2 regions of the Exiguobacterium sp. s16 genome follow, and region 1 is predicted to be linked to the other one. Evidence: riboswitches for the same ligand, from Rfam matches in the RefSeq annotation. Region 1 holds a riboswitch; the other holds the start of a gene.
The links. A riboswitch is a leader RNA that binds a small molecule or an ion and turns the genes downstream of it on or off. The one in region 1 is predicted to bind thiamine pyrophosphate.
Positions count from the first base shown of each region.

Region 2: another riboswitch for thiamine pyrophosphate. It lies ahead of thiT (energy-coupled thiamine transporter ThiT); the one in region 1 lies ahead of thiW (energy coupling factor transporter S component ThiW).

Region 1 covers NZ_JACSLM010000003.1:20,988-26,726, forward strand. Annotated here, with positions in the region: gene KNP86_RS07000 (LTA synthase family protein) at 1-820, opposite strand, end outside; gene KNP86_RS07005 (VOC family protein) at 934-1,332, opposite strand; gene KNP86_RS07010 (hypothetical protein) at 1,826-2,092, opposite strand; gene thiW (energy coupling factor transporter S component ThiW) at 2,156-2,644, opposite strand; TPP riboswitch at 2,709-2,807, opposite strand; gene KNP86_RS07020 (hypothetical protein) at 2,832-3,152, opposite strand; gene KNP86_RS07025 (aminoglycoside phosphotransferase family protein) at 3,195-4,163, shown strand; gene KNP86_RS07030 (hypothetical protein) at 4,165-4,911, opposite strand; gene KNP86_RS07035 (hypothetical protein) at 5,004-5,696, opposite strand.
Region 2 covers NZ_JACSLM010000001.1:440,438-446,176, forward strand. Annotated here, with positions in the region: gene pknB (Stk1 family PASTA domain-containing Ser/Thr kinase) at 1-791, shown strand, start outside; gene rsgA (ribosome small subunit-dependent GTPase A) at 836-1,720, shown strand; gene rpe (ribulose-phosphate 3-epimerase) at 1,722-2,378, shown strand; TPP riboswitch at 2,398-2,498, shown strand; gene thiT (energy-coupled thiamine transporter ThiT) at 2,575-3,147, shown strand; gene KNP86_RS02295 (thiamine diphosphokinase) at 3,147-3,734, shown strand; gene rpmB (50S ribosomal protein L28) at 3,793-3,981, opposite strand; gene KNP86_RS02305 (Asp23/Gls24 family envelope stress response protein) at 4,235-4,597, shown strand; gene KNP86_RS02310 (DAK2 domain-containing protein) at 4,620-5,739, shown strand, end outside.

The DNA of each region.
Region 1 (5,739 bases):
CGTGCGTCTGATGATAAAAATTCGGGAAATACAGCATCTCATCACGAAGCGCGTTCAAATTCGGCGTCAGTTCCTGCCCGTTGACCGTCTGACCGATTACGGACGCTTGGAACGACTCGAGTTGGACGACGATGACGTTCGTATCGGCTGTGGCGTCAACTGGTTCGGTCGCTAACGCTTCGATTTGGCTGCGCTCCCGTTCTGTCAGGTCGCCACCGAGATGAAGGGCGTCCTGAATGCCGCGGAATGCATCGAGGCCGTGATAGCCCCAAAAGCCGAGCTGATAATACTCGCGCATATTTGAAATCGGGCTTTTCCGGTGATCTGTTTCGGCGTAATGAACAACGGTCGGGACGGTAAAGACGATGAAGCCGACAAGAAAACCGGTGACTGCCAAACGGCGACCGAGAGATTTCGATTCCAAGACCGGCTGTCGCTTCATATAGACGAGGATGGCCGCGTAGACGAGCAAATCTGTGAACAAGATGAAGTCAGGAGCTTGAATCAGTGTCAGAAAGCCTCCCCCGACGTCTCCCATCTGGCCGATATCAGACAGTAGGGCGGCCGACAGCAAGTTGCCGAAATAGCGGTAGTACCAGACGTCCGAGATGAGGAGCGTGCTGTGCAGAAACAGCGACGCGAACAAAATCCAGCGGCGCGTCTGTTGTTTTATGAGTAGCGCCCAACTCGTCATCATCAAGATGGTCGCTAGATTGATGAACAAAAAGCGCAGGTCGAACGCGCTCGCCGTCAACAGACTGAATAGGAACAGCTTGGTGAGGGAGAGCGATAAGTAACTCCAATAATCGAGATATTTCATGAAAGGCCTCCAAACGGTACGGACAAAGTGTGTTCTCTGTCATGTACCTGTTCGAAGACGGCGAAAAACATGAGGGTGTGCGATTTTGGCAATAAAAAAAGCGAGGCAGCGCCTCACTTGATGACAAACGTGTCCCGGAGCTCGATAATCGTGCCTTCCGGGGCTTTTAATTTACTCAAATGACCGTCAACGACGAAGTAGATGTTCCCGCCGTGCTTTGGTAGGAACGTCACGCCAAGTGATTCTAGCCGTCTCACTTCCGCTTCGAGGTCATCGACATAAAGCGCGAAGTGGACCGGGCCGGCCACGTGCTTCGAATAAGGCGACAACGTCTCGTCGACTTTTGCCGTTTGAAGCTCGATATAGAAATCGCCAAGTTTGAGCCAGCTGTTGAACGCTCGGGTGTGGAAGTCAGGCGACTCTTGGACGAGCTCGAAGCCGAGCGCCTCATAGAATCGTTTGGACGCCTCATAGTCGGGCGTTTGGATGCAGAGATGGTGGATTTGTTTCATGATGTCACTCCTTTCTTTTAGTTTATCCATTCAACGTTCTGAACGGAACTTTTCTTCACGTGAGACGTATCGGACACCGAGGAGGGAATGACGATGCAGATTCAATAGGAGTTGCCGAAAGATGACTAAATCCGGTTCAACTTACACCATAACCAGCGTATTGATGAGTAAGAAAAGAAGGAAAATAGCTCCTGAAAATATTAATACGCCTAATAATAGTCCTCCTTTTTCGTCATTAAATTTTTTGATATACAAAACGGAAAAAATAAGTAGCACAGTCAACATAACGGTCAAAGAAACAAAGAGTAATGTAATCGAATAATTCGATATAATTCCATGGTGAAAAAAGAATTCAGATATGAAGATGAATAAAAACAATAATGTTCCTGCTAACAATAAGTAAAAATAAAGATTTCGATTATTACTCATCACTAAACACTCCTTCTTCACTAGAGTTGTAAAACCATCGCATCACGTCAAACAGGGACAGCCGTCATAAGTCGGCCGTCCCTGTTTTCGTCGTCGTTGAGCCTTGAACAGCGTCGCCCGCTTTGAAAAAGAGGACGATGGCAGCCACTCCGAAAATCGAGATGAACACATTTTGGAGCAGCACATCGACGAACATCGGCTCGCTGGAGAACGTGCCCGTCGCAATCTGAGCATTCCAGCGGGTGAACGTGGCGATGCGTTCAAGCGTGTACAAGAGACCGGATATGAACAGGCAAGCGGTGGCAGCCAGTAATAGCGTCAATCGATTCAAGACATGACCTCCTAATATCTGATATCCTGATTTTACCATTTACTATCGGTGGGAGGGAAGTATTTATCGCTTCGCCGTGAGTGGTCGCAATTGCTTGACCCGAGCCAAAACAATCCAGCCGAGCACGGCCCCAGTCACACTCGAGGCAAGGAAGGCTGGGAAGAAGAACAGCGCCCCGAACTCGCTCCCCATCAACACCTTGGCGTACGGGACGGCGACGAGCGAAGCGATGAGGCCGGTCCCGATGACTTCACCAAATGCGGCGAAGGCGACGCGGTTCGTCTTCATATAGAAGACCCCGGCCAAAAGCGCCCCAATCATACCTCCGGGAAAGGCCAAGAGCGACCCGGTACCGGTCATGACACGGACGATTCCGGTCACGAACGCAACGAGAACGGCCCCGATCGGCCCGACGGTGACGGCGGCGATGACGTTCACCATATGTTGAATCGGATAGGCACGGGCGACACCGGTCGGAATCGAGATGAACAGGGAACCGATGACGGCGATGGCGATGAGCATCGCCATCCAAGTGAGTTGTTGAATACGCATAGATAGTCTCCTTTCAAAATGAAAACGCCACTTCTCCAAGTGGAAAAGTGGCGTGGAAAGACAGACGAATCCCACACCACTTCCCTACGCTGGTATGAGCCAGATCAGGTTCGAAGGGTCCGGCGCATGCCGTCTCAGCCCGAAGGCTCCCCTAGTGGTCGTTTATTAACATGAGTATAGTATACCGTCATTTGACGCGGTCGAGCTTTCGTGGTCGGAACGTGACATAGGTGATGCCGACGAACAGGCCATACAACAAAAGGGAGAAGACGAGATTGATCAGCCACGGGAGTGTCCCCATGAACACGGCGACGGACGCGTTTTGAAACCAGACGAGCGAGAGCGACAGCCCGACAAAGCTGAGAACGAGCGTTGTCCAAAAGCCGACAGCTCGGCGCTTGAACAGACGCCAAACGAGCAGCCCGATGATGAGACTGACGACGGCCGTCGCCCCTAAGTACATATACAAGATGGCATCGACCGGGTATGAGTAATATACAACGTCCATATCGTTTCCTCCTAGGAGATGATGAAAGAAAGGGTGAAAAAGATGAGACAGGCAATTCCATGGCGTGACCGATCGTTTCGTGAACGGTTCGAACGATGGATTGAGGCAAACGTGCCGAATGCGAGGTGGCACGTGATCAAAGATACCGATTTGACGTACTTGCTTGTTGGCGCGCTCAATGAGGAACGTTACTACGCCAAAGCGGTGACCGACATCAGCCGCGGCGAAGCCAATCTGTCGGCGTTTCTTGCCGAGCGGCATCCTAATTTCGTGCCTGACGTCATCACCATCGATTCAGCCCGGAACTGGTTGCTCATGCGAGGCATCGGCGGAGAGGCGCTACGTGAACGGCCGGACGTGAGTCGATACGAAGCGGCGTTGCGTCAATACGCACAGCTGCAGCGACAGGAGATCGACCAGATCGAGACCTGCTTGTCTTACGGCATCCCGGACCGCCGACCGGCCAAGTTGAAGGACGAAATCCGCACGTATTTACCTGAGCTCTGCGCCGGGCTCGAGCGATACAAAGCCGAGGCCATGCTCGCGCTTCAAGATGAATTGATCGCCATGTGCGATGAGCTGGCGACCGGGATGCCGATGAGTCTCGAGCACGGTGATTTGCACGGCGGCAACATCTTCTGGCGGGAACGGACGAATGATTTGTGTATCCTCGACTGGGGCGACGCGACCGTCACGCATCCATTTTTCAGCGTGCGCGTGTTTTGGAACGCGCTGTACGACTTATTGCCGGAAGAAGACGAGGTCGCCTGGTATGAACAGATTCAAACGATGCGTACGGTTTATTTGGAAGCATGGAGCGGCGTCGCACCCAAGGACGTACTTTGGCGTCATCTATTGATCGCCGAGGAGCTCGGTTGCGTCTATCGTGCCCTGTCGTGGCATGTATATGTGACGAGATACCGGTACGATGTAGCTGAGTCGAGCGATAAGCCGGCGCAATGGCTCGATTTGCTACTCGAGTACCGGGACTTGAAACGACGCTTCCCATAAGTCATTCATACTTCTCAAGTAAGTTTTCATAATCCGTCTCGCTCCAAAACAGCGGAGCAATCGACTCCGGCCCTTTGAAGATCTCACCGTCTCGGTCGTAGACGATGGCGTAGCCGCCTTCGACTTCAAAGACGATCAAGTCGGCCTTCACTTCCTTGACCCCGTTTCCCGCGATGATGACGTTCTCGAGCGGATCGCGCGCCAGTTGTACGCCCCATTCGTCGAGCTCGACGATGAGCGCGGATGTGTAGGCATGGCGATTATAGAGCGTCTGGAATTCATCTTCGGTCAAAACGACGTCCGTCGGTGGGGCACTCGTCCCATATTTTCGTTTCTCGATTTCTTCGACGAATTGAAGGAACGATGCTTCTTGCCAAAACAGCGGCGCGACCGACTCGGGACCGTTGGCGATGTCTCCGTTCTCGCTCTCATAGACGGTGGCGTACGTGCCGTCATCGAGTTTGAATGGATGAATATCGGCGTATGTATGCTGGATGCCGTCGCCGGCGATGACGACGTGCTCGAACGTCTCGCGGAACGGGGTGAGTCCATCGTTCTCGAGTGCCTTCAAGAGCGGCGGGACTTTTTCATATTGGTCGAAGACGTCTTTAAAATCTTCTCGCGTCCAAGCGGTGATGTCTTCGGACGACGGTTCATTTGTATCGGCCGGGACAATGGGTTGCTCAACGGAATCGGTGCACCCGGTCAGCAAAAACACACTGAATCCGAGTAGGCCTAGGCGTTTCATCAATCAAACCTCCTAAGAAAGTTACATTTTTTTCCTGTTATCAATGAGCGTAGCATGTTTGCCAGTCATTGAGAACCCGGGTACTTTCTCGCTCAGGGTTGCCGCTTCAAGTAACGGTCGAGTGCCTCGTGAAATCGTTGTTGCTGCTCGAACGGGATGTCATGATCGGATGCGGGACCATAGCGAATCAGATGATAGAGCGAGGCGTCGATATCTGTCAGCTCGATGCGTTCGAACCAGTCGACGACCGTCTCATTCGTCCGAAGTTTTAACTCAGGGGCGAGCGACGCGTTGAACGTGATGAGCCAATCCCTCAGTTCGATGTTCGTGAGCATCGGGAACGTTTGTGCAGCGATCGTTGCGTCCGCTTCGTGTGATGGTTGAGTAGAAGTGTCATCCGTAAAAAGGAACGTGAGTCCTTCCAGCCGTCGACGACGCAACCATTTCCGGACACTGTAAACAATCAATCCGGCAGCAGCGAGGATGGCGAACAGTGTTCCGAGTCCTCCGGGTGCATCGCCTCCACCCAAACCGAATGGAAACTCAAACATTTTTTTCTTTTCACGTAAGGCTCCACCTTTTTCGCTTTCACCAACTGTCGTTAAATCGATTCCATCCTCGTCCGGTTCCCCTTCTTCTTGTTCACGCTCTTCTATTAGAGGATCGTCAACTGGATGCTCGAGCGTTTGAAACCAACTGAACGTCTCCTTACTGACAAAGACGAACGTCACAACGAGACAAGCTGTCACAACAAGGAACCCTATAAATCGAGAGGACCACTTCATCTTTTCCCTCCTTATCGGAATGTTCAGACTATTTATTGTCTAT
Region 2 (5,739 bases), on a different contig from region 1:
AACGGGCAAGTGACAACATCGCCGCTGGCGACGTCATCTCGCAGACACCGCAAGCCGGACGGAAGCCGAAACGTGGGACGACCGTGACGATTGTCGTCTCGGCCGGAAAAGAGACGGTCGAGATGCCGGATGTTGAAGGACTGTCCCAGTCGTCGGCCGAGCGGACGCTCAAAGATCTTGAGTTCACGGACATCGAGATTCAGTCGGAGGCATCCGAGACGGTCGATAGCGGGGATGTCATCTCCCAATCGATCGCCCCAGGCAACGAGGTCGTCCCATCTGAAGAGACGGTGACGCTCGTCGTCTCGACCGGCAGCAATAAAATCGAACTCGCCAACTTGGCGGGCTATACGTTCGAGGAAGCGACAACGTATGCCGAACAGAATAGCTTGAAAATCGTCAAACGTGATGAGTATTCAACGAGCGTTCCTGCGAATCAAATCATCCGTCAACTCCCGACGGCCGGTACGGCAGTCGACCCGGGGACGGAACTGACCGTCATCGTGTCACAAGGGGTAGAACCGACGGACGTCTCGATTGAACGGGAAGTCAACGTCGAAATCGAGCCGCCCGCTGAAGGCGAAGAAGCCGAGGCACTCGAAGTCGTCATTCGGACGGTCGACGCCCGTGGCGAAGTCGAGGTGTTGCGTGATAAGATAACGGAGACAACGACTTACTCGTATACGCTCGTCATCGCACCGGACGAAGTCGGAACCGCGACGATTGAAGTCGACGGCGAAGTCGTTCGCACGGATACGGTGACTTACGCACAAGCAAAAGATTCACAATGAAGAGGTGGCGTGCGCGTCGCCTCTTTTTCTAAGGAGGGAATGGAATGAAAGGTACGATTATTCGATTACAAGGCGGATTTTATGACGTCATGACGGAAGAAAAACAAGAGATCCGTTGTCGCGCCCGCGGCAATTTCCGCAACCGGAACATCTCGCCGGTCGTCGGTGACGATGTCGACATCCAAGACCAAGGGGATGGTACCGGTTATATATTGGCTGTTGACGAGCGGTCGAACCATCTCGTCCGCCCGCCGATTGCCAACATCGATCAAGCGTTCTTGTTATTCTCGGTAAAAGAGCCGGCGTTCTCGTTCCATCTGCTCGACCGTTTCCTCGTCTTGATCGAGTCGAAGCAAGTCCATCCGATTATCGTTTTGACGAAAATGGATTTGTTGACGGAGGCGGAACGGGAGAAGATTCACGAAGCAGCGGCTTTATATCGTTCCATCGGCTATGAGGTCATCGAGACGTCGACCGAGGACGGGTCGGGGATCGAAAAAATCCGCGGGTCGTTTAAGGAGAAGACGAGTGTGTTCGCCGGACAGACCGGGGTCGGTAAGAGTTCGCTCTTGAACGCGGTCGCACCTGAGCTTGAACTTGCAACCGGGAAGATCTCGAAATCACTTGGGCGCGGTAAGCACACGACGCGTCACGTCACGCTGATCACGCTCGCTGACGGGCTCGTGGCCGATACGCCTGGTTTCTCGAGCCTCGAGTTCCCAGAAGAACTCGAAGTCGAAGAGATGCGCTGGTGTTTCCCTGAGTTCGTCGAGCGGCATGATGACTGTAAATTCCGCGGTTGTGCCCATTTGAACGAACCAGGTTGTGCCGTCAAAGCGGCCGTCGAGGCGGGAGAAATCGCTTCCACCCGCTATGAGAATTATGTTACGTTTATGGCAGAGTTAAACGATAGACAACGGAGGTACTAACATGATTAAAATTGCACCATCGATTTTAGCGGCGGACTTCGCCAATTTAGAGGCAGAAGTGAAGGCGGTCCAAGAGGCCGGAGCGGATTACATCCATTTTGACGTCATGGACGGTCAATTCGTCCCGAACATCTCAATCGGCCTACCGGTGTTAGCGAGCTTACGGAAGAAGTCGGACATGGTACTCGACGTCCATTTGATGATCGACCAGCCCGAACGGTTCGTCGAAGATTTCATCAAGGCCGGGGCGGATATCGTCACGGTTCACGTTGAAGCGACGAATCATTTGCATCGCGTGTTGCAACAAATCAAAGCGGCCGGCGCCAAGTGTGGTGTCGTCTTGAATCCGCATACGCCGCTGTCATCGATTGAACACGTGCTCGGTGACGTCGACATGGTGCTCCTCATGACGGTGAACCCTGGCTTTGGGGGCCAGGCATTCATCGAATCGGTCGTCCCGAAAATCTCGGCGCTGAGCGAGATGCGCCAAGCGCGTCGTCTCGACTTTGAAATCGAGATTGACGGCGGTGTCAACGCAGAGACGGCGAAATTATGCATCGACGCTGGCGCTGATGTGCTCGTGGCTGGTTCAGCCATCTATAACGAGCCGAGCTATAAAGACGCAATCGATAGCATTCGTCACGCTTCTCGTGTATAATCGTCGATAGAACAACAAATATTGTCGCAAGGGGTGTCACATTCTGTGGCTGAGAGGCATTTGCTAACCCTTTGAACCTGTTCCGTTCACACGGACGTAGGGATGTGGCGAAAATGCACGTTGCTACTCGATAGCAGCATGGCGTTTACGTCATGCTGCTTTTTGTCGTTCGCTCATATAATAAGGAGGGAATAAGATGAAACAACGTTTAAAACTACAGGCGCTCATTGAAATCTCATTGTTCGCCGCACTCGGCTTGATCTTTGATTTGCTCATCCCGTTCCGGATGCCGCAGGGCGGATCGATCAGCCTGGCGATGTTGCCGATCTTTGTGATGGCGTACCGCCATGGATTAAAAGGCGGACTGGCGACAGGAGCGCTCGTCGGAACGCTGCAACTGCTGTTCGGGGCTTACATCTTCACACCGGTCCAGTTCCTGCTCGACTACACGTTCGCTTACGGTGTCGTCGGGATGGCCGGACTGTTCGCTGGTCAAGTGAAACGGGCCGCCAAGGACGAGGCGAAAAAGACGCTCGTCGTCTACTTGGTGCTCGGGGCGCTCCTCGGTTCTTTGCTTCGCTACGGCGCCCACGTCTTATCAGGGATCGTCTTCTTCGCCGAGTACGCGGAAGGGCCGGTCGTCGCCTATTCGTTCGCTTATAACATGACGTATATGTTGCCGTCCTTCCTCGTGTCGGCCGTCGTCCTCGTTCTCTTGTTCGTCTCGGCACCACGTTTCGCCACGCTCGCGACCCGGGGTCTCCGCTAATGCGGGTGTTGATTGTGGCGGCCAGCCCGGAACCAATCTCGGGACTCCCGCGTGACGTCGATTACATCATCGGCGTCGACGGGGGATACGAGACACTGTTGAACCACGGGCTGAACCCGGATCTCGTCGTCGGCGATTTCGATTCCTTCACGGGCGAAGTGCCGATTGACGCCGTCCGTTACCCATCTGAAAAAGACGTGACCGACCTCGAGATTGCGCTCGAGGCGGCCCGTGGACACGGGGCGACGGAGATGCTCGTGTACGGCGCTCTCGGTGGACGCCTCGACATGACGCTCGGCAATATCGGACTGCTCGAGGCATATCCAGAGATGCGTTTGTTCACGGCCGGGCAAACCATTCGTCTTGTTGGAGCTGGGCGTCACGAGCTCCCACGTCAAGCTGATCATTATTTGTCGCTCATCCCGTGGAAGCGGGCGAACGTGTCAATCCGCGGCGTCAAATATCCGCTCGACCGTCACGATGTCGTCAGCCATGAGGCGCTCACGATCTCGAACGAGTGGGCCGGCGAATCAGCGGATTTGATCGTGCACGAAGGTATGGTCCTCGTGCTGTATATCAAAAAATGAACACAAAAAAATCCCATCGGCGAATGCCGCTGGGATTTATTTCGTTCGTGTATAAAAATTATACGCGTTCAACGAGACCTGATTTAAGAGCGCGAGCTGAAACCCAAACTCGTTTAGGTTTACCGTCAACGAGAATACGAACTTTTTGTACGTTTACACCCCAAGTGCGTTTTGTCTTGTTGAGTGCGTGCGAACGGTTGTTACCTGATTTAGGTGATTTACCTGTTACGTAGCATTTACGTGCCATGCGTTTCCCCTCCTTTTTTATGTGGGTTCGTCCTAATAGACACTCGTTTATATTAGCACGGGTTTTTTCACGATGCAACTAGAAAATCATAGGATGACAAGAAAAAAACTTGACATTACTGGAAAGGATTTTAATAATGAATGAGGGTTACGGCTACAATTGACCGAGTTTATGGAGCAGGTTCTTTTAATAACTAGGTACTTATTGTAGAATGTAGTGAAGGAATCATTCCGAATGAAGGAGGCTACTCCATATGGCAATTGAAATGAAGACAACATATGGCAATATTGACATCACGAACGACGTGGTCGCAACACTCGCAGGCGGTGCGGCGATGGAATGTTTCGGCGTTGTGGGAATGGCGTCTCAAGCTCAATTGAAAGACGGGATTGCAGAACTATTGAAGCGTGAAAACTACGCCCGAGGCGTGGTCGTACGTCAAGATGGAGAAGACGTACATATCGACATGCACATCATTGTGAGTTACGGGACGAAAGTGTCGGAAGTCGCATATAACGTGCAAAGCCGTGTAAAATACACGCTCGGTGAAACTTTAGGATTAAACGTTTCGTCGGTAAACATATTCGTACAAGGCGTTCGTCTGACGAATGACTGACGAGAACGAAGGAGGATTTGGTGTGGGTTTAAAACGTTTAGATGGATTGGTGTTCGCGAACATGGTCGCGAACGGTGCAGCCAACTTGAGCCAGAATGCGGATTATGTAGATTCGCTTAACGTCTTCCCGGTGCCGGATGGCGACACGGGGACGAACATGAATTTGACGATGACATCGGGTGCGAAGGAAGTGGCCGCACTCAACACGGCAAATATCGCTGACGTCTCATCGAAGTTTGCACGTGGTCTCTTGATGGGGGCACGCGGGAACTCCGGTGTTATTTTAAGCCAATTGTTCCGTGGCTTCGGTAAAGCGATCGAAGGAAAGACCGAAGTGTCGACAGTCGATTTCGCTGAGGCATTGAAACGTGGTGTCGACACGGCATACAAGGCGGTTATGAAACCGGTTGAAGGAACGATTTTGACGGTTGCTCGTGAAGCGGCCGACGAAGCGCTCCGTGCTTCAGAGTCGACGAGCGACTTCAACGAGTTCATGGAACGTGTGATCGTGGAAGCGAAAGCTTCACTCGAGCGGACGCCGGACTTATTGCCGGTCTTAAAAGAAGTCGGCGTCGTCGATTCGGGCGGCCAAGGCTTGCTCGTTATTTATGAAGGGTTCCTTGCGAGCCTCGAAGGAAAAGAGCTCGAGAAGCCACATGCACCGGTCATGGATGCGCTCATCGAAGCCGAACATCATGCCCACGCCGCGCAAGGATTCATGTCGACCGAAGACATCGAGTTCGGTTATTGCACGGAAATCATGGTTCGTTTCCAAGATGCGAAGTTGAAGGATGCCCCGTTCAACGAGGACGCGTTCCGCAACGAACTGTCTGAACTCGGGGACTCACTCCTCGTCGTCGCAGATGAAGAGTTGCTTAAAGTTCACGTTCACGTCGAGACGCCAGGCGACGTCATCACGAAAGGACAGCGTTACGGTGAACTCGTCGCTGTCAAAATCGAGAATATGCGTCAACAGCACTCGACCATCTTAGAAGAAGAGCACGGCGCGAACCAACATGGCGTCCAACCGACGGCTCCGAAGGCGAAAGCACCGTATGCGATCGTCACGGTCGCCATGGGTGAAGGCGTCAGCGACTTGTTCCGTTCACTCGGTGCGGCTCACGTCATCGAAGGCGGTCAGA